DNA from 4 places in the Candidatus Thiodiazotropha sp. LNASS1 genome. Region 4 is predicted to be linked to each of the others. Evidence: predicted binding sites of a transcription regulator. Region 4 holds the regulator's gene; each other region holds the start of a gene.

Region 1 (7,258 bases), 1.0 Mb from region 4:
TCGACGGCGGCTATCGCCTGGTTCAGATCGATGCGATAGATGTGGTTGTCCAGATCGACCAGGTTGTTGTGCAGCATGTTGTGCAGATGCATCTGGCCCGCATCGATATCGTTGAAGCGGGCGATATAGCGGATTTGTGAGCCATGACTGGCTTCCTGGGTGTTCGGCAGTTTATCCTTGACTATTACACGCACCAAATCCAGATGCTCAGGGTGAGTTTCCAATGTGAGATAGCCGGTCTTCATAGGTTTTTTATCTGTTTACCCGCATTACTCAGCCATAGTGTAAGCGACACTTTGAAGTTTTTAGTTTTTAGTTTTTAGTTTTTAGTTTTTAGTGGATGGGTTTGCTTAGCTCACGACTTTTTTAGATTATCTTTTCCTAATGCGCTTGCCGCTGAAGATGTGACGAGTGGTCAAGAAAGAGGAGTGTGGTCAAACAACTCAAAACTCAACACTAAAAACTCAAAACTTCTCAGCAGCTTTTGACTGACATGCTCCCATCCTTGATTGAGCATGATGGGCAATCAGGTAAGTTTATAACATCTACTCATCCCCCCACACCAGTTCTCCCGCTTCGCGTAGGTCATAACCGGACAGCTGTTTTGCCATGGCCTTGCATTCGGTTGAACGCAGACGCGCTATGAGATCCTGAAACAGGCGCCGAAACCAGATACTGCGGGGTAGTGTCAGATCGAAGGACTCCCAGCCGAATGGGATGAATGCCAATCCATATTCATTGGCTGCCGCGCGTGCCCCCGGGGCTACGTCCGCCTGGCCCATGGCGATATTGGCGGCGGCCTCACGTTCCGAAAGGGCGGTGGCGACACAATTCAGCTTTTCCGTGCTGGTGCCATAACCGCTGAGTACTTCCATCAGAAAACGCTGAGCGCCGGCGCCGCTTTGACGCATGGTCCAACGGAACTCGCGGTCGAAGAGATTCTCCGGCTGCAGTTTCCGTTGTTCGATCCGGCGGCTGACCATCAGTCCCTGTTCGCGGCGAAACAGGCGTATCAGCACCCACTGGCGAAATTGCGGGTATTGGCGCAGCAGTGCCGGGTGGCGCGTATGGCTCTCCTGATTCGGCCCCCAATGGATACCACAGGCGTCGATACGATTGGCCTGCAGCAGTTCCAGGCCCAGCCGGGTGCCGGTGGGGGAGTAACTGATCAGGGCATGGGAGCCGGTCTCATCGGCAAAGGTCATGATCAACCGATAGAGCAGGGGATCGTCGCTGCCGGCGATCACCAGCCTGTTGGTCATCAATCCACCGTGGGCGGAGTCGAGCATCCAACGATCGACCAGCTCTCTCGGAAACAACCACTTGCCGGTTATCTTGGTGGCGGGGATGCGCTCTTCGTTGACCAGGGCATAGATCTTCTTCTCATTCAGATGAAGATATTCCGCAACCTGTTTGACGTTCATAAAGATATGTTGATCCTGGGACATCACCGCTACCATAGCTTCCCCCCGTTATCGGCTTTTGCTCTGACCGGCCTGTCGTACCCCGGACTTTTGCGGGCGGACCTCCGGCACGGCATCGAAACTGACCTGTTCCGCCCCGTTGTAGACCAGGAAGTGTTTGCCCTTGGCGCGGGCGATCAGGGTGACGCCGACCTTTCTAGCCAATTCCAATCCCATTTGCGTGATACCTGAGCGGGAGAGCAGGACCGGTATCCCCATCTGTGCAACCTTGATCACCATCTCGGAGGTGAGCCTGCCGGTGGTATAGAAGATCTTGTCGTTGCCATCGGTTTCTTCGAGCCACATATGGCCGGCGATGGCGTCGACGGCGTTATGCCGCCCCACATCTTCGATGAAGAGATGAATCCGCTCTTCACTGCACAGGGCACAGCCGTGTACCGCTCCAGCCCGTTGATAGACCTGGTTGTACTCGTTGAGTGTCTGCAACAGTCTGTATATCTCGGATTGACGAATACTCCTCCGGGGCAGTTCGATCTTCTCCAGGTCATCCATCAGATCGCCAAACACTGTCCCCTGGCCGCAGCCGGTCGTCACTGTTTTACGCGCCATCTTCTCTTTCACGCCCTGTACGCCCTCATAGGTGGTGATGGCTGCGGAGTCGGTCTCCCAGTCGACCTGGATCGCTTTGATCTGTTCGATATCCAGGATCAGTTTTTGATTGCGCAGCCATCCCAGCACCAGCATCTCGGGACGGGTGCCCAGGGTCATCAGGGTGACCAGTTCCTGTTTGTCCAGATAGAGTGTCAGGGCACGTTCCGCGGCAACATGGCCGTTTCTGATATCGCCATACTCATCGATCGCAACAGCCTCCACCGCGGCACTGAGTCCCGCATCAGTCATCAGGGGCCGTTTTGTATCAGAGAGGGTGTCCATGGGTTCCACCTAACCACCGGTTACATTCATATGGCGGAACAGCACCGGTTTGGCCGTAAGATCGAACTCGTGGCCCTTGGGCTTGATCTCCATGGCATCGATGATCGCCTGGCGCAACGGCTCATCGTCCAGTGGATTGGCGCGCACCACCCGGCGCAAGTCCATGGAGTGTTCCTGACCGAGACATAGCAGCAGGCGCCCTTCGGCGGTGAGACGCACCCGGTTGCAGTGATCACAGAAGTTGTGGCTGTGAGGCGAGATGAAGCCGACCCGGGTGTTGCTGTCGTTGATACGGTAGTAACGCGCCGGTCCGCCGGTCGTATCCGTGGTGGCTATCAGATCGTAGTGCGGTTGCAGATCCTGCAGTACCTGTTGGCTGGAGTAGTAGAGTTCCGCCCGGTCGTGATCACCGGTCTCTCCCAGAGGCATCTCCTCGATAAAGCTGATATCCATGCCGCGTTTTTCGGCGAATTCCACCAATGCGGGGATTTCGTCATGATTGCGGTTTTTCAGGATCACCGAGTTGATCTTCACCCGCTGAAAACCTGCCTCGAGGGCGGCATCGATTCCGGCGAGGGTACGGCGAATGTCACCGATCCTGGTTATTTTCCTGAAACGCGCTTCCTGCAGTGAATCGAGGCTGATATTGACCCGCGTCACGCCTGCACGCTGCAATGTCTTTGCGTAGCGATTAAGCAGGGTGCCGTTGGTGGTCAGTGTGAGATCGTCCAGTCCATCCAGCTGGCCGAGGGACTCAAACAGCTGCATGACACCGCGTCTGGTCAGGGGCTCACCGCCGGTGATGCGGATTTTTCTCACCCCCATCTCTACGAAGGATTTGCCGACCCGAAACAGTTCTTCCAGGGTCAACAGCTGAGAACGGGGTACGAACGTCATATCTTCCGACATGCAGTAGACGCAGCGCAGGTCGCAACGGTCGGTGACAGAGATCCGCAGATAGTTGATGCGGCGATTAAAGCGGTCGACCAGGGATGATTGGGTCTGATGTTCGGGGCTCTCTCTGTTCACGCGCGGTCTCTCGGGTTGGATCTCCTGTCTGATGAGCAATTACCGTACCCGATGAAACCGATCACCAGCGTGTAAAGACCGGGAATAGTTCAGGTTTCACTCAACGGTTACCGCTCAAGGATCGGCATATTGACGCTAATCCCTTGTCTGGTGGGGGCTGGCGGCAAGTGGCGCTGTATCTGCGGTGGAATAACATGGGGGGATCAGCCCTTGCGCATCCGTCCCATGGCTGGGCAAGGCGTATAGGATTTCGCTCCCGTTACACCCATCGTGATGCCACGGTGGTGTAGCAATATGGTAAGAAATGTCCCACCTCAGTGATTCTAAACGGGACATTTTGCCCTGTTTTTCCGCTGATCCGTTTTACCGATTTTTTTCCCAATGCGACTCTCTTCTGATTTTACTGCCCTGATGATCGTTTGGTATGCAACTTGCGATGCATGAATTGGATAAGCACCGGGTATCAAACCATGACGGCAACGAATAGCGACCATACAAGGGACCATAACCCTTCAAAATTCAATGTTTCTGTGATCATCCAGCAGTCACCCAGTGATTCCCGATGGCTGGAAGACCGTTGGGAGGCCGTTGGCGTTGTAGCCGCCCTGGAAGAGGAGAGGGTCGATAGGGCCGGGCCGAGCCTGATCCACCAGGAGGGGCCGGTCAGTCACTATCTCTATCCGGGATTCACCCTGCGCCTGCATGAGGATGAGTGTGAAAGCTACTACTACAATCTGCTCTCATCGCAACCCCACTGTTACGTGGTGGCGAATTTGGACGACCAGGGCAAGCCGAACCCCTTTCTCGTCAGTCTTAGTTATGACGAGGCCCATGCCTATCTCGAGGGCGACGATACCGTCTACACCGTACCGGTACCGGCCGAGTTGTATCGTTGGACAGAGGCCTTTGTGCTGGACCACTACGCGCCGCAGAAAAGGACCAAGCGCAAGCGTGCCGACTGGAAATCTGCAGCCCGCGGGCCCGGCGATCATGAAGCCTGAGGATTCCCCGGAAACAGCCGTTCAGACAGACGCCGGCTTCTATCGTCGCTGGTCTGAAAAAAAACAGGCATCCCGGCAGCCCCTGGCGGAACAGGACGAAACGGTCGAAGAGCAACAACAGCCAGGCGACGAGGATATGCCTTCGTTGGAGAGCCTGGATGAAAACTCCGACTACAGCGGTTTCCTCTCCCCCCGGGTATCCGATCAGCTGCGCCAAGTCGCATTGCGGAAGCTCTTTCACAGTGCGGCATTCAATGTCTGCGACGGCTTGGATGATTACGCAGAGGATTTCACGAGTTTTGAAAAACTCGGGGATCTGATGACAGCGGATCTGCGTCACCGGCTTGAGCAGGAAGCACTCAGGCAGCAGCAACAAGTGGATGAGTTGGCCAAGCGCGATGCACGGGAGAGTGACGCATCAGACGATGAGGCGAGTGATGAGCCGGCGACAGCGCAGACCGGGCAAAACGAAGATCCAACCGACGAGGCAAAAACATGAGTGAATCGAACACCACGGCCGTGTCAATGGTCAACCGCCGGGCGCGGGATCTGGCGTTGCAGGCGATGCGGGAAATCGGCGTGGAGGCGACCAGTCTGGTCAACTATCAGTCCCGCGGCCGGGTGGCGGTGATCGGGGATCAGACGGCGCTGGAGATCGCGCCGCGGCTGAACGATAAGCTCAGTCCGATCGTGGTCTTGACCCGGGGTGTGGAAGAACCGGGCGCTCCGGTTGTCCCCGTGGGTGGACGTGACCTTCGGATAGAGGGGTATCTCGGGGCTTTCAAGATACATCTCGGCGAAGCCGGCCGCGCCAATGCGGAGATCCTTGCGGTGGATCTGATCCTGGATCTCTCGCACACGCCTTTGATGGATCGGGTGATGAATCCTCCCGGTTACTACCACTCAAGTATCGAGGAGGATCAGCTCTCGCCGGTACTCGATGAAATGGCTCAGATGACCGGTAATTTCGAGAAACCCCGCTATTTCGACTACGATCCGGCGATCTGTGCCCATGGCCGTTCGGGTAAGCATGCCTGCACCCGTTGCATCGATGCCTGTCCCGCCGATGCGATCACCAGCCTGGCCGAGACTGTCGAAGTGAACAGCTATCTCTGCCAGGGAGGCGGTGCCTGCGCCAGTGTCTGCCCCAGTGGGGCGATGCGCTATCTCTATCCATCGGTCAGAGACACTTTGCAACGGCTGCGTAAATTGTTGCATACCTATCTTGAGCAAGGAGGGTGTTCTCCGGTGGTGGTGTTTCATGCCGCTTCGGATCAACCGTTGCCGAACGATATGCCCGCCCACTATCTGCCGGTAGTGGTGGAGGAGTTGGCCAGCACCGGCATGGATGTCTGGTTGACGGTTCTGGCTTATGGCGCCAGGCAAGTGTTGTTGGCGGATGACGGCGGCATGCCGTCGGCCGTGAAGAGTGCGATGCAGGAACAGTTCGCCATCGCGGAGGAGATCCTGCGTGCGATGGGGTATCCCCAAACATCGATCCGGCTGATTGCACATGCTGAATTGCTGCGGGATAGCGGTGAGGGTATGCCTGAGATCCCGCTGGCGGGATTTTCCGGGATCGGCAGCAAGCGGCAATCGATCTTTCTTGCCATCGACCACCTTTACGACCAGGCCGAGCGGCCCAAACCGATGGCCAGCCTTCCCGCGGGCGCTCCCTTTGGGACCGTCTATGTGGAGGAAAAGGCCTGTACCCTCTGCCTCTCCTGTGTCGGCGCCTGTCCAGGCAAGGCGTTGCAGAGTGGCAGCGAGGGTATGCCTCAGCTTCGTTTCATCGAGGCCAATTGTCTGCAGTGCGGACTCTGTACCCGCACCTGTCCCGAGGACGCAATCTGGATCACGCCGCGGTTGCTGTTCGAAGCAGAGAGTCGTAACCAGACCCGTACCCTGCGGGAAGAGGAGCCCTTTCTCTGTACCGCCTGCGGTAAACCCTTCGCAACCCGCTCGGTGATCGAAAAGATGCGAAGCAGACTTAAAGATCATTATATGTTTCAGAGCGAAAGGGCGCTCAAGCGGCTTACCCTGTGCGATAGCTGCCGGGTGGTGGATATTGTGCAGGACGCGGAGGCCATGGGCGGGGATCTGGATGGACGGTTGCAACAGTAGAGCCCCATTTTGACCAACCATTGAGAGATGCCGATTCTGCGATTGGATCCGGGGGGAGTGAGGACTTGGTCGATTTCAGTCCAATTTGTCATTTCTTTCCCATGAGAGCTGGTCCGGTGCTTGCAAACAGTATTTTGGAGGAGAGTGTGATGACCGAAATGAGCCAAGCCGTCCAAACTGACAATGAGTGCGCGGAAAACCCGTTGCCCGGTTCGGTGACTGACACCGCACCTGCTGTCGATCTGGATCGGGAACAGCACTATCGAATCGGCGCCTACGGCATGTTGGCTCAACTGTTGCGGCAATCCCCGGATCAACTAATGCTCGAAAAGGTCACCGGTTTTGCGACCGTGGAACCAAGCAGGGACGAGTTGGCGTTGGCGATGTCCATGTTGGGTCTATCCGCATCGGATTCGCGGCCGCAAGCGGTGGAGCTGGAGTTTCACGATCTGTTCATCGGCATGGGTCGCGGTGAGTTGGTGCCCTATGGCTCCTGGTATCTTACGGGGTTCCTGATGGAGAAACCCCTGGGCAGGCTGCGGGACGATCTGGCGATGTTGGGATTTCAACGCCAGGACGGTGTCACTGAACCGGAGGATCATGTTGCCGCACTGTGCGAAGTGATGGCAATGATGATCGGCGAAGGCGTCGGTTTCCGTCAGCAATCACACTTCTTCGAATCACATATGGCTGGTTGGCTGGAGCATTTTTTCGCTGATTTGAGTGAGGCGAAAGCTGCTGTCTTCT
Region 2 (7,258 bases), 1.3 Mb from region 4:
GATTACCGGTGGACTGGATACTGCCTTTGTCAAAGTTGATGTTGGGGCGTTCATCCAGCGCATAGACACGGGTCGGGTAACCCTGGCCGAATACGGGCATACTGCGGAATTGATTGAGATCCTCCATGAAGCCCGGTGTATTCACATTCGCCAGGTTGTTGGAGTTGCTGGCCTGTGCTATCAGGGTCTCTTTTGCCCCGCTCATGGCGATGTAAAGCATGCGATCCATGGGTTGCTCCTGTTCTTTAATTCAACTGGCGCTATCGCTTTAACTGGAACACTGCAAAAAACAAACCAAAAAATAATTTTGAATTGATGAGTTCGCTTCGCTCATATTCTTTTCTTAAAAAAACCCACGCGAAACGCGTACAAACCAATTCAAATTCCATAAAAAATCGCCACTCCCGCCCCCCGTACACTGAGGACAAAAGTGGCGACTACCCAGCCTACTTAACGGATATTGATAACTGTCTGGGTAACGGCATCCGCAGTGGTGATGACCTGCGCATTGGCCTGGAAATTACGTTGAGCGGTAATCAGATTGACCAACTGCTTGGCCAGATCGACATTTGAATTCTCCAACGCACCGGACTGTATCAGCCCGAAACTGCTGGTGCCGGCCTCGCCCAACTGCACATCGCCGGAGGCGAACGACTCTGCCCAACTGGTATCGCCAATCTGGCGCAGCCCTTGATTGTTGCTGAAACGGGCCATGGCGATCTTACCTAAAGGCTCTGACTGGCCGTTGGTAAAGCGAGCGAATACGACCCCCGTGCCATCCACATCCACACCACTCAAACGGCCCGATGTAAAGCCGTCCTGACTCAATTCATTTACGGAAAAGCCTGAACCGAACTGGGTTGATGCGCTGTAGTCAAAGGTCAGGTTGGTGATATCCGCGGCACCGCCGCCCGGACTGAAGGTATCGATGGCCACGTTACCCAGGGCATCCACATCCCCCACACCGGCATCCAGGGCGCCAGCCGTAGTGAATTGGACATCCGCAAAGGCGTTGCCACCCACGGTGACATTGACCCCATCCACGAAGGTAAAGGCATTCCACTGATTGTCCGCTACCTTGCTGTAGAACATGGTCGCGGTGTGCGCCGTTCCCAGAGAATCATAAATTGTGGTCGCAGTGGAATGATTGTAGCTCTGTGGATCCGGCGGGAAGGTAAAGGTGGGCGCTGTCGGATCGAGAGTAACCACCGGCGGCAGTTCCGCCGCGCTTAGATTGAGGGTTGCCTCGATATTGCTGGTGGGCTGGGGTGTACCCGAGACCACAGGTAGATTCAGATCAGAGGTATCGCCGGTATTGAACAGAGTTCCGGTAGTACCGATACGGGGAAAGATCTGCACCCTTGAACCGGTATGATCCACCACGTTTCCATCCCGATCCACACTGAAGGCGCCGGCGCGGGTATAGGTTACGTCACCCGCTGTATCTTCCATCACGAAGAAACCCTCTCCGTTGATCGCCAGGTCCAGGTTGTTGGATGTGAATTCTGTGCTGCCCTGGGAAAACTGCTGCGCAACACGGGTCACGCGAACACCCCTACCCGGTACAGAACTGCTGACATCACTGATGGAATTGGCATAGATATCAGCAAACTCGGCACGCGACTCTTTGAAGCCGACCGTGCTCGCATTGGCGATATTGTGACCGGTTACATCAAGATCGGTGGATGCCGCATCCAATCCACTCAGAGCAATACGAAATGCCATCTCTATTCTCCTGTCTCTTCTCTATATGCAATCAACGCTCGTTGCATTGATGCTGATGTTCTATTGAATTTGCGCCACGTCATTCATGGAGATCTGACCAAGTCCGCCCAGATTGAGCTGAACACCACCGGGCCCACCCAGGTTGACACTCTCGACCTCTGCGGATACCAGCGTGCTGGGAGCCATCTCCGCATCATCCACGTTGGCAATCGCGCTTATCTGATAGAGTCCGTCGCCTACATAGTCGCCGGCATCGTCATAGCCATCCCAACTGAAGGCAACCTGCCCGGCCTCATGGGTGCCAAGCTGCAGTTCACGGACCAGGGCGCCGGACTGATCGGAAATCAGCACCCGGACATTGCCCGCCGAGGAGGGAAGCACGACGCTGCCCTGCAGCGGCTCGCCATTCGCCAACGCTCCGACACTGCTCTCAACCAGCACATCACGACCAACGAGATTGGCCGCTTGCAGGGCCTGATCGGAAGTCAGCGCGCTTCGCAGTTCATTGAATGAGTTATTCAGATCATCGATTCCCGACACTGTGGCGAACTGGGATACCTGAGTCGCCATTTCGGAGTTTTCCATCGGTTTGAAGGGATCCTGGTGTGTCAGCTCGGTCACCAGAAGCTGCATAAAATCCTCCAATCCCAGCTGACCCTGCTCCTTTTCCTGTTTGATGCTGTTGTTGGTCAGACCGATATCTTCATACAGATCGTATCGATTCGTGATGGCTGTCATGGCTATCTCCTTACTGGCCCATACGCAGGGTGGCGAGCAGTAGTTGTTTGGCTGAGTTGGCCACTTCCACGTTGCCCTGATAAGAGCGTGAAGCGGAAAGCATGTTTGCCATCTCTTCCACCATATTCACATTCGGGCGAAAGATATAACCCTCCTCGTTGGCGAGGGGATGTTGCGGCGAGTATTCCTGGACCAGCGGCGCCTGGCTTTCGACCACACCCACCATACGCACGCCACTCGCTGCCGCGTCGGGGTTGGACTGATCCAACAGGGTCTGGAATACCGGCTGCCTGGCCCGATAGGTCTGGTCGATACTGCTACTTACCGCATCGGCATTGGCCATGTTGCTGGAGACCAGATTGAGACGCAGACTCTGTGCGCTCATACCCGATGCAGCTGTATCAAAGATCTTGAATAGAGACATGCTCATTCACCCTTTATCGCTTTACGTATGCCACTGATCTTACTGTTGATGAAACTGAGACTTGCCTGGTACTCGATCGCATTGCCGCTGTACGCCACATGCTCACTTTCGGTATCCACCGTATTGCCATCCAGAGATGGTTGCATGGGGGTGCGATAGAGTAGTTGCGAAGGAGGCACGGGGCCTGTTTCAGGTTGAATATGACGACTGTCAGTGGTTCTCAATCGAGTGGAACTGTTCATTTCACTGTTCAGAAGCGCCTTGAAATCGAAATCCCGGGCCTTGTAGCCCGGCGTGTCGGCATTGGCCAGATTCGCGGCAAGGACCTCGGCCCGCTGTGAACGCAGCACCAGTGCCCTCTCATGTATTCCAAACAGGTCGTCAAAGTTCATGGATAGCTCCACAGCTCTCTTTGCCACTGAAGATGCAGGGAGTGTGCCAAACTTGCAAACCGCTGTTAATTTATAGCGAATGTCCGCTTTACAGGCTTGGCCCATCGACGCCACATAGTGTGCGGCATCCAATCGGAGTAGCAGGATAGAGGCCGCCAGGGCCAGCTCCACAGAGGGTGGGCTATTTCAGTGCCGGGAAAGCGAGGCCAACCCATAGCGAAAAAGCCGGTTAGCCGATAGCCGTGAGTAGCGCCTACCGACCAAGCCACGCAGGCGAAAACCGGTTAATCAAAACAGGAATGCGGCAAGCGGGTGCCGCAATACGGCAAGCATTGCCGTTTAGGATTTCAAGCGATATGAGATACCGCCATGTCCCACCTTCATCTCAAAACGAGTCGTCAGCTGGTTGATCGACTCAGTGGACCCCAGAAACAGGTAACCCCCTGGATTCAGCGTGTTAGCCATCCTATCGACGATATCCCGCTTTAGTTCATTGGAGAAGTAGATGAGTACGTTGCGGCAAAAAATCACATCGAATTTCCCAAGACCGTGATAACTGCCCGCCAGGTTAAGCGAGCTGAAGCTGACACGGCGTTTGATCTCAGGCTTTACTTCAAGGCAACGCTCCTTTGCCAGGAAGAATCTCTTTTTCTGCTCCGGAGTAAGGCCTCTTTCAACAGCCAGACCGCAATAGAGGCCTGAACGCGCCTCATCCAACATCTTGCTCGAGATATCCGTAGCGGTAATCTGCACCGGCTTGGCCGAGGGTTTAAGGCCTTGATACTCTTCTGCGATCATACTGATGTTGTAAGGCTCCTGACCGCTCGAACAGGCGGCCGACCATATACGAATCGAGCCCCCTCGTTTCAGGTTCAGGTCGGGCAGGATGGTCTCTTTCAAGAGGATATAGTGGCCGATATCCCTAAACCAGAAGGTTTCATTGGTGGTCATGGCATCGATCACCTTCACCTTCAGGCGTGAATGGGCAGGTGACCGAATCAAATCAAGCAAGGCGCCCAGGGAATCGACCTGCGCCTCCTTTATAATATTATTCAGTCGGCTGGCGACCAGATACTCCTTCCCACTACCCAGCAATATTCCACATGCCTGCTGCAGAAATGACTTGAACGCCTCATAATCCGCCGGCGATATCGTGGCTGACCGATGGTACATTTTTATTAAATGTTCTTATTAAATTATCAGATATAGTGTTAAACCAAGCTTTTGAGACGCTCGGTCACCCGGCCGACCAGTTCATCCGGCATGAATTTAGCGAGAAAATGGTCGGCACCCACTTTTCGCACCATGGTTTCATTGAATACCCCGCTCAAAGAAGAGTGCAGAATGACATACAGATCAGACAGTTTAGGATTTTCCCGTATCGCCGTCACAAGAGAGTAGCCATCCATTTTCGGCATTTCAATATCGGAGATCACCATTGCCAACCAGTCATTCAGGTCTCCCACTTCAGACCACTCCAGCAACAAATTCAGCGCCTCGCTGCCATCTTTCGCCTGCACGACCTCTATGCCCATTTCATTCAAAACTTTTTTGATCTGATTGCGCGCCACCATCGAATCATCAACAACCAGTATCTTTAACTTACTCAAGTCGGCCCCTGTCTCCTCCACTGGTTGCTTCAATTCCTCATCGATACCCAAAACTTCACTGAGAATTTTCTCCACATCAATGATCTCAACCAACTGATCATCGATATTCGTTACCGCGGTCATGTAGCTGCTGCGTCCCAGGCCCTTCGGAGGCGGTAGGATATCCTCCCAGTGAGTATTGACGATGCGCTCGACGCTAGCCACGAGAAAGGCGAGTTGTCGACGGTTATATTCGGTGATGATGATGAAATAGTCCGTCACATTGTCCATCCTGGGACCGCCTATGGCATTACTCAGATCCATCACAGGTATATTATTGCCCCTGAGTGAGGCCACACCGCGAATGACCGGATTAGAACCGGGCAGTTCCGTCAGCTTCGGGCACTGCACGACTTCTTTCACCTTGAACACATTGATGCCAAAGATCTGACGCCCCTGCAGGTGAAAGAGCAGCAATTCCAGTCGGTTCTGTCCGGCTAGTTTGGTTCGTTGATCGACACTGTCCAAGACGCCAGCCATGGTATAAAACCCCACACATTGAGAAACCCATCATAATGAGTATGGCGGCTTGAACAGAGCGACCTTTAGTATTGTCCAGTCAACCTAAGTCTTTATGTGGCTGGAGAAATTAAATCCCATCCACAGCAAATCGCAGACACCTCCCGGGCCATAATCCGCAGTGAAAAAGCCAACTAACCACCTGATTTAATTTGCTTGGCGTCATCCAGGCGATATTCGACCAAGGCACATCCCCCACCTGTTAAATTCACGGCATGGCGATTGCATGTATTTAAACAGTCAATCGAGAGACTATTATCATGATGCATGGAAATGTGACATTTAAGGCGGTTTTGGGGCTTCTCCTGTGTTCGGCAGCTGCGATCAGTCATGGGGAGAGTGGGCGCCATCAATCCCATCACTCAATCGTTGCCGCGGTCAAGGACTATCTGCTGCAGACAGTCGCAAATCAGAACAAAGATGCAAAAATAGTCATCACACCGCTGGACCATCGCCTTAAATTGCGGCAGTGCGATACCCCATTGAAGACATTCAGTCCGCCCGGTGGCAGCAAAATGGGGCGTACCTCGGTAGGTGTACGGTGTGAAAGCCCGGCGCCCTGGTCACTCTACGTCTCCGCCAAGGTCGGTCTTGAACTGCCGGTGGTAATCGCGAAACGGGACCTTGCAAGGGGCCAGGCCATCACAACAGCCGACGTGAAACTGGAAATCTCGGATACTACACATTTATTGAGGGGTTATTATGAGTCGGTCGACCAGGTTTTGGGCCGAACATTGAAGCGCGCACTCCGCAGGGACAAGGTCGTTACACCTACCTCACTGGTAGTCCAAAAGACCGTAAGCAGAGGCGAGCAGGTCACCATTCTGGCAGCCGCAGGCGGCATCGAAGTGCGCATGCAGGGTAAGGCAATGAAAAACGGCAATCCGGGCGACCTGATACCCGTAGTCAACGTAAAATCAAAGAAAAAGCTGCAGGCAAGAGTGATTTCGGAAGGATTGGTGAAGGTAAACTGACTGCTGATCAGGGTTGCATATCAGGGAACCTAAATCGTCAGACAGGGGCTTAGCAACTCGGGCCTGTCAACACTAAAGTAACAGTGCCGGATGTCGATATTCTAAAGTAGGTAACAAAGGTAACAGAGGATGAGTCATGGCCGTTGAAATCAATAGTCTCTCTAGCAGTAATCTGAAGGGTACGGGAGACAGCGGTCTGGTGACACGGTCCGGTTTGCCGGGCGGCAAACGTTCTGCAACATCGACAACCTCCACCCGCAAAGACCGTTTTGACATGACCGGCTCCGCCGGTAAGCTATTGGAATTGGAGGCACGGATTGCACAGATGCCTATCGTCGATGCGCAAAAGGTCGAGGCAGTTCAGAAAGCGCTTGCCACCGGCAGTTTCACCATCGATCCGCAAACCGCAGCCGATAAGATGCTGGCGATGGAACTGACACTACCCTGACTGCCATGAACAATCCATCAGAAGCCTGCAGTGCCTTCATCGAAATTCTGCATAACGAAATCGAGCAGTCACAACGACTGCTTGATTTGCTGCGCACAGAATACACCTTACTGCAAAAGGGATCGCCTCAAGCCTTGCAGGGGTTAATTACAGAGAAAAGAGAGCAGCTGAAGCAGGTCGAGGCCGCTGTAGCGACCCATAACCGGTTCCTGGAGCAACAGGGATACGGTACTGATAGGCAAGGAACTGAGACCTATATCCAGCAATGCAGTAACCTTGAATCAACATCCGAGACCTGGCATCGATTAATCACCCTGCTGGAAGCATGTCATAAACAGAACGAAACCAATGGTGGTGCGGTTCAACTCAATCAACGTCATGTCTCGCAA
Region 3 (7,258 bases), 1.1 Mb from region 4:
GTGAAACCCTGTAGCCCAGGCCGGAGGCATATTCGGCAGCCGCCTCCACGGCCAACTGCAGATTGGCGATGATCTCCAGCCTGGGTTGCGATGCGCTCATTATGATCCGCGGCCTCTCCCACCGCTGCAGTCTATCCTGCAGCCAGGATGGCAGGGATAGCGCCGCCAGACGCCCCGCCAGACCCTCATCCGGGGTGAGCAATCCCGAGCCGATTGTGGCCGGATCATCGCCCGGCACATCTGAAATAGCCAATCCCACCACCTCGGTCTGCTCCAGGTAGGCGAGCAGCCCCCCTCCTTTTATGCGCGAAAGAGCCTTGCGTACCGTATTCATCTGCAGGATATCGAGACCGCTACCCAGCAACCAGTCATTAACCCGTGCCAGGTCTTCCAGGCTCACCCCATCGATTGTCAACTCCACCAGACTCGAGGCGCCACCCGAGATCAGAAACAGCAGAGGCAGTTCAGATCCGTTCGAAATGAAATCCAACAGTTTCCGACCGGCCTGCAGACTGCTTTCATCCGGTATGGGATGCGCTGATTGATGGGTAAAACAACCGTGTTGCCGGCACCAAGCCGGGTCGATATGCCCTTGTTTGGAGATGATCAATGACTGATCGATCCTGTCATTCAACTCATCATAGGCGCCGTAGAGCATCGATTGGGCCGCCTTGCCGATGGCGATCACCCTCAGTGGTCCCGGAAATGGGTTTTGCTTCAACCATTTCGATACCGATGCCCGGCCTTCCACCCGTTTCAATGCAGCCTGATAGATCGCTATCAATGACCTGCGATAATGTGCTCTCTGTTGCAGTGATGACATTTACAAGCCCCTCGAGAGTGGCGGAAAATGGAAGGATTTATGGCGAGGTCCACTTGGCTGGGGTACACTGTCACACCTGAAATCGCGGGCCCACAATGGCTGATTTTTGCAAGTAATTGATTCAAATAGCGGAAAAGATCGAAAACTGTTGTTGGATCGACACGCATCTTTTTTTTCGCAAACTGAGCATCAACACTGCAATCCATCCCATTGACCTCGCCGCATTCAGTGACTGATAACAAGATTCTATATCGCCGGGAGCAGAGCGTTGGGAAGCATACAGTTACGTCGAAACTTCAGCCGTAATATCCTGATACGGATGATACTCCTCTCCGCTGTGATCGCAGCACTCATCGTATGGAAATACGAATTCATCAACGATGTCTATTTCCGCAATCAACTCACCAGCACCGGGTTGATCATCAACGGCACCATCATCGGGCTGTTCGCCATCGGTATCCTGCGCATGATCACAATCTTCCTCCATTATGTGGCGGAAGAGAACGCCCTGATCCGATTCCTGCGCAACCTGCGCGAAGGCGAGCAGGACCCGCTGAAGCGGATCCATAAAAAGGCCATCATAGCCAACCGCTACCGGACCATGCTGGGATTGCACAAGGCAAACTGCCCGATCAACCATGGATCCCTGGCATCCACCCTGGTGGCAAATGAGAGTACCCGTAACAGCCTGCCCAGGTTCATCAACAACATTCTTATTCTGACCGGTGTCTTCGGTACTATCGTCTCTCTGTCGATAGCCTTGATCGGCGCCTCCGATCAGCTCGCCACCTCGATCAATGTAAGCGGTATGGGCCTGGTGGTCCACGGCATGTCCACGGCGCTCTCAACCACCATTACCGCGATCATATGTTTCATCTTCTTCGGTTATTTTCATCTCAAACTGGGTGATGTCCAAACCAACCTGATCAGTGCGGTTGAACAGGTCACCGTGAATGAGCTGATTCCACGATTTCAGGTCCAAACCGACAGTGCACTGTATGAATTCACCGGCCTGGTGCGCTCCCTTCAGGAGCTGGTCAACCAAATGGAACAGTCCCAGCAGACATTTGAAACCGTTGAACAACGAATCCTGGAAACCCTTCAAGGCTACGAAGAGAAGAGTGATGCGCTGCATAACGACATGGCGGAGATAAAACACGTACTGAAGCGTGGTTTCCGCCTGCATGAGGATGATTGATCCAGATGGAAAATAACTTCATCGATCTCCGTCTCAATCAGCAAGGCAATCAGGGGGATGACAGCTTCTGGCCCTCTTTCACGGACATCATGACCGTTATCGTGATGATTTTCCTGCTGGCGATGGTGATCCTGTTGTTACGCAACATGGAACTGCTCAGCCAACTCAGGATGTCCATCGCTTCGGAGCAGGAAGCATTGGAACTTGTGCGCACCACGGACGAACAGAACGAAACCCTGGAAGAGCGGTTGATAGCCCGTGAGCATGAAATCACCATGTTACGCATGCAGCTGATGCGGATGACCGAACGCTCTGAAGAGCAAGAGGCGGCGATCTCAAGCCAGCGCTTCCAGATAACCAACCTCAGTCGTGAAAGGGATGAACTCGATAACAAGACCAAGGCGCTGACACAAGAGCGTGAGCTGTTAACCACCCAGGTGACACGGTTGAACCAGGAGACCAGCCGGCTGCAGAACCAGATCAGTGAATCCAACCGCAATATCGAACGTCTCCAGCTCGACCTGGAACAGGCCACCGCCCGCCAGGAAAGTACACAACAGGATCTGGAACAGATACGCATAACACTGCGGGAGAAAGACCAGGAGCTACTGGCCGCCCTGACACGCACCCAGGAAACGGATGAGCAGTTGATCGACCTCAAACAGGACTATTCACAGCTCAAGATTCAATACAATAAGTTGTTACGACCGGCCCGTACCGCAAAAGGCAAAACGGTGGTCGAGGTACGCTATACCAAATCCGGTAAATATTTTCGCATCGATTACAAAGGGCCTGAAGACAGAAAATTTTCGTCGATATCCCGCAAGCAACTGGAACAAAACCTCAGTCGTTTGAAACGGCAGGAAGACAATCTCTACGTCAAGGTCATCATCCCCAAGAACAGCGGTCTTTCGTACAACGAAGCCTGGTCGTTTACCAACCATATGCATCAAAACTACGACTACTACTACCAGGAAGAAGCGGAGAAGGAGCGGATTGTCGAGTAACACTGGATGATATCGACTCTCATCTGTGACAATTGACCCCACCTCATGATCGCTACAAGACCGGCCAAGACTCGACTGATGCAGATTTGACTGAAAGGAATTTAATCATACACACAGAGTCAAACCGATGTAGACACCCCAATGCCATGGCTAGATGATTTACATCATGACCAAACGCTACAGACTCATGCCCCTTGGCATCCTCGGCATTATCCTGATAACGGGGTGCGCCTCTCATGTCCCTAAGGTTATCGGCACGCCGCCGGCGGGAGATATCCGCGTGGACGAGGTGCAACAGCATAACCAGCAGTTTACGAATGCGAAGATCCGTTGGGGTGGCGACATCATCTCGGTCGAGAACCTGGCGCAGGAGACCCGGATCGAAATCCTCTCACGTCCGCTCGATGATGAGGGCAAACCCAAAGACGACAGCCGCAGCATCGGCCGTTTCATTGCACGCATCGAGGGATACCTGGAACCGGAGGAGTATCCGAAGAACCGGGAGATCACTATCACCGGCAGTATTGTTGAAGTTGTGCAAAAACCTGTCGGCGACTACCCATATCCCTACCCTGTTGTCGAGGTAGAGGCCTATTACCTGTGGCCGGAAGAGAGGGTCTACAATCATCCCTACTATTACGACCCCTTCTACGATCCGTTTTATTATCCCTATTGGCGTAGATACCCCTACTACTACTGGTGATAGACCCGATGCGCTGGTTTTTCATCTTGATCACAGCGACCATACTGCATGCCTGCAGCAGCAAACCGGCCATTCCTGTTGCCGACCGAAGCATCACCCCACTGAAGGCCGCTTCTTCTCAACCTTCAGACAGCAGCAACCTCCTGCAATGGGGTGGTGTCATTATCGAAACCAGGAACTTGCGTGAGACCACGGAGATTCAGATTCTGGCCTATCCACTCGATGAAGACGGCCACCCCGATACGGACGCCAACTCCATCGGTCGCTTCATTGCGCAACAGCCCGGCTATCTCGAAACGGTTGAGTATGCCGTTGGCCGGTTGGTAACGGCTACCGGTAAGTTGTCGGAAGTCCGCCAGGGCCAGGTCGCTGACAGCCGTTACCCATTCCCGATATTAGAATGCGATGAGATCACACTCTGGCCCGAGCATAAATCCAGGCCAAAGCCTCGCATACGCTTTGGTTTCGGTGCCAGTTCCGGTGGGGGAGGCTTTGGCAGTATCGGTATCAGCTTTTAGGATGCCCGATAAAACCAATTGATCGGCAGGAGATCCCTTTAAAAATCACATCTTTTTGGCGACCTGGTTACGCAGATAGACCGGCAGCGCAAGCTCCGGCGCCACGGCCAACCCGGCAAGGTAATCCTCAGCCGCCAGCGATGCGATATCACGGGCACTGCAGTGGATCTCGGCTTTGAAACCCAATAAATGAGCCTCCAGGCGCTGTTCCAACTGTTCACTATAGGCGCCCCACCCGGAACCTACGCCATACCACTCGCCGCCGTCTGGCATCTCAACCTGTTGCGCGGATCCCACCTGCTCCGGTATAGCGGGTACCACCAGCTCCTTTTCAGCAACCCGGTAACCGGCCCAATAGAGTTCTCCCATCCTGGCGTCGAAGGCAGCGAGCAGATTTCGTTCCCCCTTCTCCCGGTAGGCCCGTTGCGCCAACGCCGCCAGGGTCGAAACGCCGACCACCGGCAAGTCCGCCGCAAAGGCGATCCCCTGAATCACGCCCGTCGCAATCCGAACACCGGTAAATGAACCGGGACCGCGGCCGAAAGCGACTGCATCCAGGGAGGTGGGCGACAGACCGGCTTCCCGCAGTAGATCATCAACCATATCGAGGATCAGCTCACTGTGACCCCGGGGCATGATTTTGTAGCGGATTGACACTTCACCGCTGAGATATAGGGCCGCCGAACAGGCTTCGGCAGCCGTTTCTATCGCAATCAATTTCATCTTTTCTGAAAACTCTTACACCTCAATGCAAATATCTGACTTTTCGTAGGAGTATTATTCCCAATCAGTCACTAATATATTCATAATACATTGTTTTTAAAGAAGTTAATGTACAATTAGACAGGTGTCGAATTAGTTTACACTAACATATTAAACAAATAGCAGATATTCATATCATATTGAATTTATTAGGTAATATATTTTTGGCACGGAATCTGTATTAATAAAGGCAGCAACAGTTGTATTTAAGGATTAATTTGAGGATCCGTCATGAACATTAAGCAGACTCTACTCAAGACAAGTGCAATCATAGCTCTGTGTGCCTTCAGCACCACATCGAGCGCCACCGTCATGAGTATCGGTGACATGGTTTCCTTCAGCTTCAGCAGCAACGACTCAGTCAATGATTATTTCACAGGTACAGATGAACTGGGAAATAATATCAGGACAGTGGTCAGAGACGTGCAGACGGTCTCGATGGATCGGTTCGACGGCTCACTCGGACAGTTGCTGGACGTGGATATCTGGTTTGAAACGGATTGGGATCTCGGTTCCGTGGTCCGTTCCTATGACAGTCGCTTCAGAGGCGTCGCCTCAGGTGCCGGCCGCTCTGTCAGCAACCAAGCGATTCGCCTGATTGATCCGAACCGGGAAGTGGAAAGGAACCATGAGGTCACAAGGAACAGCTGCCAAGATCTACTCAGCTGTGCAGATAGCAGTGAGGAAAGCGGTACGTTCAACGATGCATTCGATCTGACAAGTTTCAGCTTAAGCGATTTTGTCGGACCTGACCCCCTGGATTTCAGGCTTGTTCGGACCTTGATTGCGGATTTGACCCGTTGTGGCCCATATGACAACTGCCTCCAACGCACCAAATTCAATTCCTGGAGCGGCAACATCTTTGTCAGCTATACCTATGATGACGCACCGGGACCAATAGATGAGGAAGTGGAAGTGAATGTACCCGAGCCTTCAACCCTGGTACTGCTGGGAATGGGACTGCTAGGTATTGGCGCCACACGCCTTGGCAGAAAAAGAAACAGCTAACAGAGTTTTCTTTCCTCTCGATCATGACGCCCGCTCGATGCGGGCGTTTTTTTATTCCACAGTTTTTTCACCCGCGATTTCTTGTTTATGAAACCGCTCCTGAAAGCCCTGCAGAAGATCCCACAGAACAGGAATGATAAACAGTGTCAGTGCGGTAGCCGTGGCAAGACCGGTGACAAAAGTGGATGCCATGGTTCCCCAGATCAGCGAGTAACTGGGAAACCCTATTGCCATCGGCAACAATCCCAGGGATGTCGTCAACGTAGTCAGCAGAATCGGGCGCAAACGGATATGGACTCCCTCGATAATCGCCGCACGACGGGATAGCCCCTTGCGATACCGTTTGTTGATGAAGTCGATCAGTACCAGGGCGTCATTGACCACAACCCCGGCTACGCCGATCACAGCAATGAAACTGTTCACCGTGAAGAGTGATTGAGTCACCAACTTTCCGAATACGACTCCAATCAACGCAAAAACGACAGCGGACAAAATAATCAGAGGCTGCAGATAGGATTGAAACTGCGTTGCCAAGATCACATACATCACCAGCACCGCAATGATGAAGGCATATGCCAGAGACTCGAATGATCGCTGGGTATCCTCATGCTCACCGCCAAAGGTTACTGTCGCACCCGGATAACGATTACGAATCGTCTCGAAGCGATCCCTCACCAGGTTGACAATCGCGGGAGTCGATGTGGGCGCACCTTCTCGAATATCCGCCTTCAGACTGATTGCCCGTTGACCCTGATAGCGCTTGATCTCACCGGGTTCATTATATGCCTCCACTCGCACCAGGTCCGCCAGATAGACAGGGTGTTCAGCATCCTCCACTACGGGAATATAGAGTGCATTCTCAGGATCCTGTAACGCATCAGAATCGATCCGGAGTTTCAGGTCCACCTCTTCATCAATATGTCGGTACTTACCCAGATAACGACCGTCGAGCACGCTCGCCGCAAGTCTTGCTACCTGACTGTTGTCCAAACCGAACTCAGCCACTCTCTCCTGTTCGACCCACAGACGGAATACACGTTTATGAACCCCGCGATCATCATCAAGACCAATCAAATGTGGGCCGATATCCGACGATTCGAGCATATAGGTCAATAACTCTCCGGCCAGGCCTGAGACCGCCTCCACATTCGCTCCCACTACCCGCACATTGATATCCTTGCCGCTTGGAGGACCGTCATTTTGCGGATGGACATGAAGTGTATAACCATCCGTCTCATG
Region 4 (7,258 bases):
GAAGGAGGCCTGCCCCCTGGGCTTGGCCCCGACATCAAGCACGACTGCGGCATTGGTGATGGGTGATGCGATGGCGGTTGCATTGCTGCAGGCACGGGGTTTTACCGCCAAGGATTTCGCCCTCTCTCATCCGGGAGGCACCCTGGGAAGGCGGTTGCTTTTGCGGGTCAGTGATATAATGCATGCGGACGGGTCTTTGCCGTCGGTAGGTCTCGATGCCACATTGCATGAGGCGTTGGAAGTGATGTCGGCCAAAGGCCTGGGTATGACCGCGATAGTGGATCCGGAGGGTGGAGTGGCCGGAGTCTATACCGATGGCGATCTGCGGCGTACCTTGAACAAGCCTATCGATATACACCATGTCAAGGTGAGTGAGGTCATGACCAGCGACTGCCTGACAGTATCACCTGAGACGTTGGCAGCAGAAGCCTTGCAGATGATGGACGAGAAAAAGATTAACGGCCTGCTGGTTATTGATGAAAAACAGCAACTGATCGGTGCATTCAATATGCATGATCTGCTTAGAGCCGGTGTGATGTAGGGGGGTAGAGAAAGTGCAGGATATACATGCCAAGGCCAGTGGTGTGAAACTGGTCATTTTTGATGTCGATGGTGTGCTGACCGATGGTGGTCTGTTTCTTGGTGACGACGGTCAGGAGTATAAGTCGTTCAACTCCAGGGATGGTCACGGTATGAAGATGTTGCAGAAATCGGGTGTGGTAATCGGCATTATCACCGGACGAAGCTCTGAGGTCGTGCGTATCCGTATGGAGAGTCTGGGTATCGAGCATGTCTATCAGGGTAAGTTGGACAAACTGCCGGCCTATGAGGAGTTGCGCAATAAACTGGGCCTTTCGGATGACCAGGTAGCCTATGTGGGTGATGACGTCGTCGATCTGCCCATCATGCGGCGTGTCGGATTGGCCATCGCCGTGAATGACGCCCATCCCTTTGTTCTCCAGCATGCTCACTGGCAGACACGCCACAACGGTGGGCGTGGCGCCGCCAGAGATGTTTGCGAGATGGTGCTCGAGGCCCAGGGTAATCTTAAGACTGAGTTGGACAGCTATCTTTGAAGCGTCAATTAATCGGTCTCTTTTTTATAGGTGCGGCGCTGCTGAGCCTGGGCTGGTGGATGAATAGGTTGATGCAGCCGGAGGAGGCCCGAACGCCGGGTGTTAGACACGATCCCGATTCTTACGCCGAGGAGTTGGTTGTGCAAACCTACGATGAACAGGGTGCACTCAAACAGCGATTGCAGTCTCGGGGGATGAGGCATTTTGAAAAAACCGGGATTACCGAACTGCAACAACCGGTTCTCTGGCATTACAACCAACAGAGCCCCCCTTTGCAGATGCGGGCGCAGGATGGTCTGATCAGACGCAGTGAAGAGAGTCTCCATCTTGCCGGGGGTGTGGTTATCGATCGTCCTAGCGGCGCGGACACTGCGCCGTTGCATATTGTCACGCAGGATTTGACGCTGCACTTTGAAGATTCATTTGCTACAACCGATGGCCCGGTACGCATCGAGAGCGATGACCAATGGATGACCGCAACAGGTATGGAGGCCTGGCTGAAGGGACCGCTACGGCTCAAACTGCTGCATGAGGTGCGAGGCTATTATGAATTCCAATAGAATGAAATACGTTGTGACCTGTCTGGTGTTGCTGCTGATCATTTGGGCGCCGGGGCATGCGTTGGAAAGTGACAAGGATCAACCCATGCATCTGGAAGCGGACAGCCTTTCCGTCGATGAGGCATCCGGTGTGGTGTTATATGAGGGAAGTGTCGAGATCACCCAGGGCAGTCTGAGGATTTGGGCCGATCGGCTGTGGATCCATCGTCGCCAGGGCAAAACGGAGAAGGTCATCAGTGAAGGGAGTCCCGTTCGCTTTCGTCAGTTGACGGAGAAAGGGGATGAGGAGGTTCATGGCGAAGCCCGGCGTGTGGAGATCAACGCGGAGCGTGATGAATTGCTGTTGATCGATGATGCATCGCTTGAGCAGGGTGGCAACCGTTTTCGCAACGACCGGATTATCTACAATCGCGCCAAGGCAATGGTCAAGGCGGGTACAAGCGCGCAAGGTAAGCAACGCGTGCAGGTTGTCATCGAGCCAAACAAGCAGCCATGAGTCAGCTACAGGCCAAGGCGCTTCAAAAGCAGTATGGTAAGCGCAATGTTGTGGACGGCGTCTCACTTAGCGTGAACAGCGGTGAAGTGGTCGGGTTACTGGGGCCCAATGGGGCCGGTAAGACCACCAGTTTTTATATGATCGTCGGTCTGATCCCGGTGGATCATGGCGAGATACTTCTCAATGGGGAGGTTCTGACCGATCGGGCTATGCATATGCGAGCGCGCAGCGGTATTGGCTATCTGGCGCAGGAGCCATCGGTATTTCGACGGCTTACGGTTGAGCAGAACATTCTTGCGATTCTGGAGACAGTGGAGGTTCTGGATGCCGGCAAGCGCCGTGAAATGTGTGACCAGCTGTTGCGGGAATTCGGTATCGATCACTTGCGGGACAATCTGGCAATGAGCCTCTCGGGGGGTGAGCGCAGGCGTCTGGAGATTGCCAGAGCCCTCTCCGTCCAGCCGCGCTTTATTCTATTGGATGAGCCTTTCGCCGGTGTCGACCCTATTGCTGTCATCGATATCAAAAAGATCATTCAACATCTCAAGGCCCTGCAGATAGGCGTTCTGATTACGGATCATAATGTTAGAGAGACACTGGATATCTGTGATCGGGCCTATATCATCAATAGCGGTCAAGTGCTGGCTGAGGGCTCCACGAATGAGATTCTTCAGAATGATGAGGTGAGAAGTGTCTATCTTGGCGAAGATTTTTCTATGTAGAGATGGTTTTGTGGGGGTAATGCATCCCCTTGATTTCTAATGGATTCCAGGATTGATCCTGGAAGCTTGCAGTGACAAGTTTTAGCATTCTGGCGGGATTCCGGGGAGAAAATCTTTTTCCTCGGTGAGTTTTTTTAGCTAGAATGAAGTTAAAGACATACAAATAACATACCAGGTCCAAAGATATCATCTGCGATGAAGCAGGCGCTACAGCTCCGACTCGGACAACATCTCACCATGACACCACAGTTGCAGCAGGCAATACGCCTGCTGCAACTGTCTGCTCTCGACCTCAGTCAGGAGGTTCAGGAGGTGATCGAGACCAATCCTATGCTCGAAGTGGAGGAGGAGTTCGGTCAACAAAACAGCACTCAGGAGAATGAGGGCGCTGACAACGGGGCGGCGGAAAATTCAGCGGCAGAGGGTTCGAGCAGTAACGACATCAACAATGAACGTGAAATCCAGACTGATGCGTCTCAGGTGACTGAAGAACTGCCGGTCGACAGTGAATGGAGCGATGTCTATGACAGCTATCAGCCGACGACGGGTGGCAGTGGCGAGAGTAATGACCACGACTATTTGATACAGAACAGTAGCGCCACGACGCTACAAGACCATCTGCTGTGGCAGATGAATCTGACTCCCTTCACTCCGCAGGATATCTATGTCGCCACAACCATCATCGACAGCATCAACGAGGATGGTTATTTCACCGGAGATCTGGAGGAGGTGCTGCAGTCGCTGAACGATGAAGAGGCCACCATTGACGATGTCAAAGCGGTGTTGCATCGAATACAGGCATTCGATCCACCCGGTGTCGGCGCCCAGGGTCCTCAGGACTGCCTGCTTATCCAGTTGAATCAACTGTCCGAATCGACCCCCTATCTACAGTCGGCAATCAGGCTTTGCAAGGACCATTTCAGCCTCCTGACCGCGCAGGACCAGAACCAGATCATGCGTAGGATGAAGATCGATCAGGACGAGCTGGCGGCAGTGATGCAGCTGATTCGTACGCTCAATCCCCATCCGGGTACACTCATTGCGAGCAGCGAACCTGAATATGTCATACCTGATGTGTTCGTGAGTAAGCGCAACGGCCGATGGGTGGTTGAACTGAATGGCGAGGTGACCCCGAAACTGCGGGTAAACACCGGCTATGCCAATCTGATCAGACGCGCGGACCAGAGTAAAGACAATACTTTTTTGAAGAACCATCTGCAGGAGGCCCGGTGGTTCATTAAGAGCCTGATGAGCAGAAACGAAACTATTTTACGCGTGGCGAGTAAAATCGTAGAGTATCAACGGGGGTTCTTTGAGCATGGAGAGGAGGCGATGAAACCTCTGGTATTGAGGGATATCGCCGAGGCGCTGGAGATGCATGAATCGACGATATCCCGTGTGACGACACAGAAATATATGCATACACCCAGGGGTACGCTGGAGTTCAAGTATTTCTTTTCCAGCCATGTCAGCACCAGTGCGGGAGGTGAGTGCTCGTCTACTGCAATTCGTGCGCTGATAAAAAAAATGATTGCCGCTGAGATTCCCAACAAGCCTCTCAGTGACAATAAGATTGCCGCCCTCTTGTCCGATCAGGGTATCGAAGTTGCCCGTCGGACAGTGGCAAAGTACCGTGAGTCGATGGGTATTCCACCGTCGAACGAACGTAAACGTCTGATATAGGAGTTGAATGCGCGACTGATCACCGGCTGTTGACAGTAATCCCTTTGCGGATGCAACCAGGCACAAGGCTTATGAGGATTGCCAAACAGCATATACTGTAAATGTGGCTTGTCGCCATTTAGTCATGTCAGGCAGGGTGATGGGTAACCTCATCTAAGATAGGAGAAAATTATGCAAATTAGCGTGACCGGTCATCATGTGGATGTAACCAATGCCTTGAAAAGCTATGTGGATAGTAAATTTGAGCGCCTGGAGCGCCATTTCGATAATGTGATAAATGTTCACGTTATCCTGAGTGTGGAAAAAATGAGGCAGAAGGCAGAAGCCACAATGCAAGTGAACGGTGCGAGTGTTTATGCGGATTCTGTACAGGAAGACATGTATGCAGCTATAGATCTGCTCACGGACAGGTTGGATAGACAGGTGCTGAAGCACAAGGAGAAAATGAAAAGTCATCGCGCCGGAAGCGGCGTAAAATATGCGTCTGAATAATACGGGCTGATTGAACTGGCGAGGTTTCCATGTTTCCAAACGGTTATCTTGTGGAAGAACGGATCGGTTGCAATGTGGAGGCGGCCAGCAAGAAGCGCGTATTGGAACAGCTCGGTCAGCGACTGGCCGAGGCTGTTCCAGATCTCAATCAAGATATGGTTTTTGATGCGCTCCTTGAGCGTGAAAGGCTGGGCAGTACCGGTTTGGGCAAGGGTATAGCACTTCCCCATGCCCGCATGCCGCATATCACCGAGGCTCTCGCGGCGTTTGTCCAACTGCCGGAGGGAATCGATTTCGATGCCATCGACAATCAACCGGTTGATCTTGCCTTCGCCATGTTGGTGCCGGAAGAGGCGACCGATGAGCATCTGCAATTGTTGGCCAAACTGGCGCAGATGTTTGACGATCACGATTTCTGTAGTGAGTTGAGGCAAGCGACAACTGCGCAAGATCTTTATCAACTGATCCAGCAACGGGAAGCTATAATCTCCTCTTAATGAAGCCAATCTATACCATTCGGGATCTCTATGAAGAGCTGGCCGGCGAGCTTTCGCTGAGCTGGAATGGTGAAGGGGGGGACACTGAGATCGTTCTGGATATTGAATCTCAACATGGAAAGCCACCCGCAGGTCCCCTCAATCTGGTTCGGCCCAATCAGATCCAGGTTATCGGGCCGCCGGAAAGGGAACATCTGTTGAATGATGAAAAGGATGTCTATCATGATTATCTACAGGTACTGTTCAAGGCCTCCCCCGCATCGCTTATATTCACCGATGGACTGAAACCGCTTCAGGAATGTGAGGAGCAGGCACTGGAAAGGAGTATTGCGCTTTTCTATACCCCTCAACCCGACAATCAGGTGATAAATCGCCTATTGGAACGCTTCAGTCAGCCGGTGGGTGAAAAACTGCTGGTGCACGGGGTCTACATGGAGGTCCTTGGCAGGGGCGTATTGCTCAGCGGTGATCCGGCGATCGGTAAAAGCGAACTCGCATTGGCATTGATTTCACGGGGCCATTGTTTGATCGCCGATGATGCAACAGAGATCTACAAATCCGCCAGTAATACACTTATCGGCCGCTGTCCGAAGGTGTTGCAGGATTTCCTGGAAGTACGCGGTTTAGGGATGATTAATATCCGCGCTATGTTCGGAAACAGTGCGATAAAACCCAACAAAGAGTTGCATTTGATCATTGACCTGCTGCACTTCGATGACAAGAAACTGCATGAAATGGATCGTCTCGAAGGTTGCCATTCAAAACGCTCGATGCTGGGGGTCGATATACCGCAGACAAGTCTGCCGGTAGCCGCCGGTCGGAATCTGGCTATTCTGGTGGAGACAGCTGTGAGACAGCATATGTTGATGCTTGACGGCTACAATGCCACACAGGACTTCATCGATCGTCAACAGATCTATATCGATCAGGATCAATAAGAGACAATCATGTCCGAGGGGATCAAACTGCAAATCGTCAGCGGCATGTCGGGTTCAGGCAAGACCATAGCCCTGCATACCCTGGAGGACATGGGCTATTATTGCATCGATAATCTGCCGATTTCGCTGTTGATCTCGATGGCTGATCATCTTATCGGCAATCCGGAGGCCATTTTCAACAAGACCGCGGTGAGCATCGATGCCCGCAGTCAGTCTAGTCAGCTATCCACCCTGCCGGAGATGGTGGAGAATATCCGGCAGCGCGGGCTCGACTGTAAAATGCTTTTTCTTGATACCAAAGCCGATACATTGATCAAGCGTTTCAGCGAGACCCGTCGTAAACATCCTTTGACGAATGAACAGCGCTCACTGCCAGAGGCAATTCGTTATGAACGGGAGTTGCTGTCGCCGGTGATCGAAGCGGCAGACCTGCGACTTGATACCACCTATACCAATCTTCATGAACTGCGTGACCTGGTGCGACACCGTATCGGGGGGGATGAGGGCAGGGTATCGATACTGTTCGAATCCTTCGGCTTCAAACACGGTCTACCCAGGGATGTCGATTTTGTGTTTGATGCCCGCTGTCTGCCGAATCCCTATTGGCAGGAAGAACTCCGTGTCTACAATGGTATGGAGGCGCCGGTAGCGGACTATCTGTCGGCTCATCAAGAGGTGACCGGCATGCTTTCCGACATGATCGATTTCCTGGCCCGCTGGATACCGGCGTTCGAGGCGGATGGGCGTAGCTATCTCACTATTGCCGTGGGATGTACAGGGGGTCAGCATAGGTC

The links. Region 4 encodes sigma-54, which starts transcription at its own class of promoters, with help from an activator protein. Its sites were predicted from a motif close to TGGCANGNTNCNTGCTT; they were not measured.
Region 1: AB8516_RS19190 (DUF3305 domain-containing protein) is a predicted target of sigma-54. The motif match lies at 3,807-3,823, and genes of this name have one in related genera.
Region 2: flgB (flagellar basal body rod protein FlgB) is a predicted target of sigma-54. The motif match lies at 3,312-3,328, and genes of this name have one in related genera.
Region 3: AB8516_RS09255 (PEP-CTERM sorting domain-containing protein) is a predicted target of sigma-54. The motif match lies at 5,177-5,193, and genes of this name have one in related genera.

Annotation. Positions count from the first base shown of each region.
Region 1 is NZ_OZ156465.1:4,292,833-4,300,090, forward strand. Features, by position in the region: gene AB8516_RS19170 (hypothetical protein) at 1-245, opposite strand, end outside; gene AB8516_RS19175 (helix-turn-helix transcriptional regulator) at 546-1,448, opposite strand; gene AB8516_RS19180 (formate dehydrogenase accessory sulfurtransferase FdhD) at 1,473-2,357, opposite strand; gene moaA (GTP 3',8-cyclase MoaA) at 2,367-3,386, opposite strand; gene AB8516_RS19190 (DUF3305 domain-containing protein) at 3,857-4,387, shown strand; gene AB8516_RS19195 (DUF3306 domain-containing protein) at 4,377-4,886, shown strand; gene AB8516_RS19200 (4Fe-4S binding protein) at 4,883-6,511, shown strand; gene AB8516_RS19205 (molecular chaperone) at 6,661-7,258, shown strand, end outside.
Region 2 is NZ_OZ156465.1:1,953,847-1,961,104, forward strand. Features, by position in the region: gene flgF (flagellar basal-body rod protein FlgF) at 1-229, opposite strand, end outside; gene flgE (flagellar hook protein FlgE) at 451-1,725, opposite strand; gene AB8516_RS08520 (flagellar hook assembly protein FlgD) at 1,786-2,463, opposite strand; gene flgC (flagellar basal body rod protein FlgC) at 2,474-2,887, opposite strand; gene flgB (flagellar basal body rod protein FlgB) at 2,890-3,279, opposite strand; gene AB8516_RS08535 (protein-glutamate O-methyltransferase CheR) at 3,619-4,452, opposite strand; gene AB8516_RS08540 (chemotaxis protein CheV) at 4,491-5,408, opposite strand; gene flgA (flagellar basal body P-ring formation chaperone FlgA) at 5,708-6,421, shown strand; gene flgM (flagellar biosynthesis anti-sigma factor FlgM) at 6,558-6,869, shown strand; gene AB8516_RS08555 (flagella synthesis protein FlgN) at 6,875-7,258, shown strand, end outside.
Region 3 is NZ_OZ156465.1:2,107,962-2,115,219, forward strand. Features, by position in the region: gene AB8516_RS09225 (glycerate kinase) at 1-823, opposite strand, end outside; gene AB8516_RS09230 (hypothetical protein) at 1,092-2,021, shown strand; gene AB8516_RS09235 (hypothetical protein) at 2,027-3,028, shown strand; gene AB8516_RS09240 (Slp family lipoprotein) at 3,195-3,731, shown strand; gene AB8516_RS09245 (Slp family lipoprotein) at 3,740-4,249, shown strand; gene tsaB (tRNA (adenosine(37)-N6)-threonylcarbamoyltransferase complex dimerization subunit type 1 TsaB) at 4,295-4,972, opposite strand; gene AB8516_RS09255 (PEP-CTERM sorting domain-containing protein) at 5,243-6,019, shown strand; gene AB8516_RS09260 (efflux RND transporter permease subunit) at 6,071-7,258, opposite strand, start outside.
Region 4 is NZ_OZ156465.1:3,249,505-3,256,762, forward strand. Features, by position in the region: gene AB8516_RS14280 (KpsF/GutQ family sugar-phosphate isomerase) at 1-541, shown strand, start outside; gene kdsC (3-deoxy-manno-octulosonate-8-phosphatase KdsC) at 555-1,076, shown strand; gene lptC (LPS export ABC transporter periplasmic protein LptC) at 1,073-1,636, shown strand; gene lptA (lipopolysaccharide transport periplasmic protein LptA) at 1,638-2,132, shown strand; gene lptB (LPS export ABC transporter ATP-binding protein) at 2,129-2,854, shown strand; gene AB8516_RS14305 (RNA polymerase factor sigma-54) at 3,050-4,537, shown strand; gene raiA (ribosome hibernation-promoting factor, HPF/YfiA family) at 4,709-5,029, shown strand; gene ptsN (PTS IIA-like nitrogen regulatory protein PtsN) at 5,059-5,526, shown strand; gene hprK (HPr(Ser) kinase/phosphatase) at 5,526-6,464, shown strand; gene rapZ (RNase adapter RapZ) at 6,474-7,258, shown strand, end outside.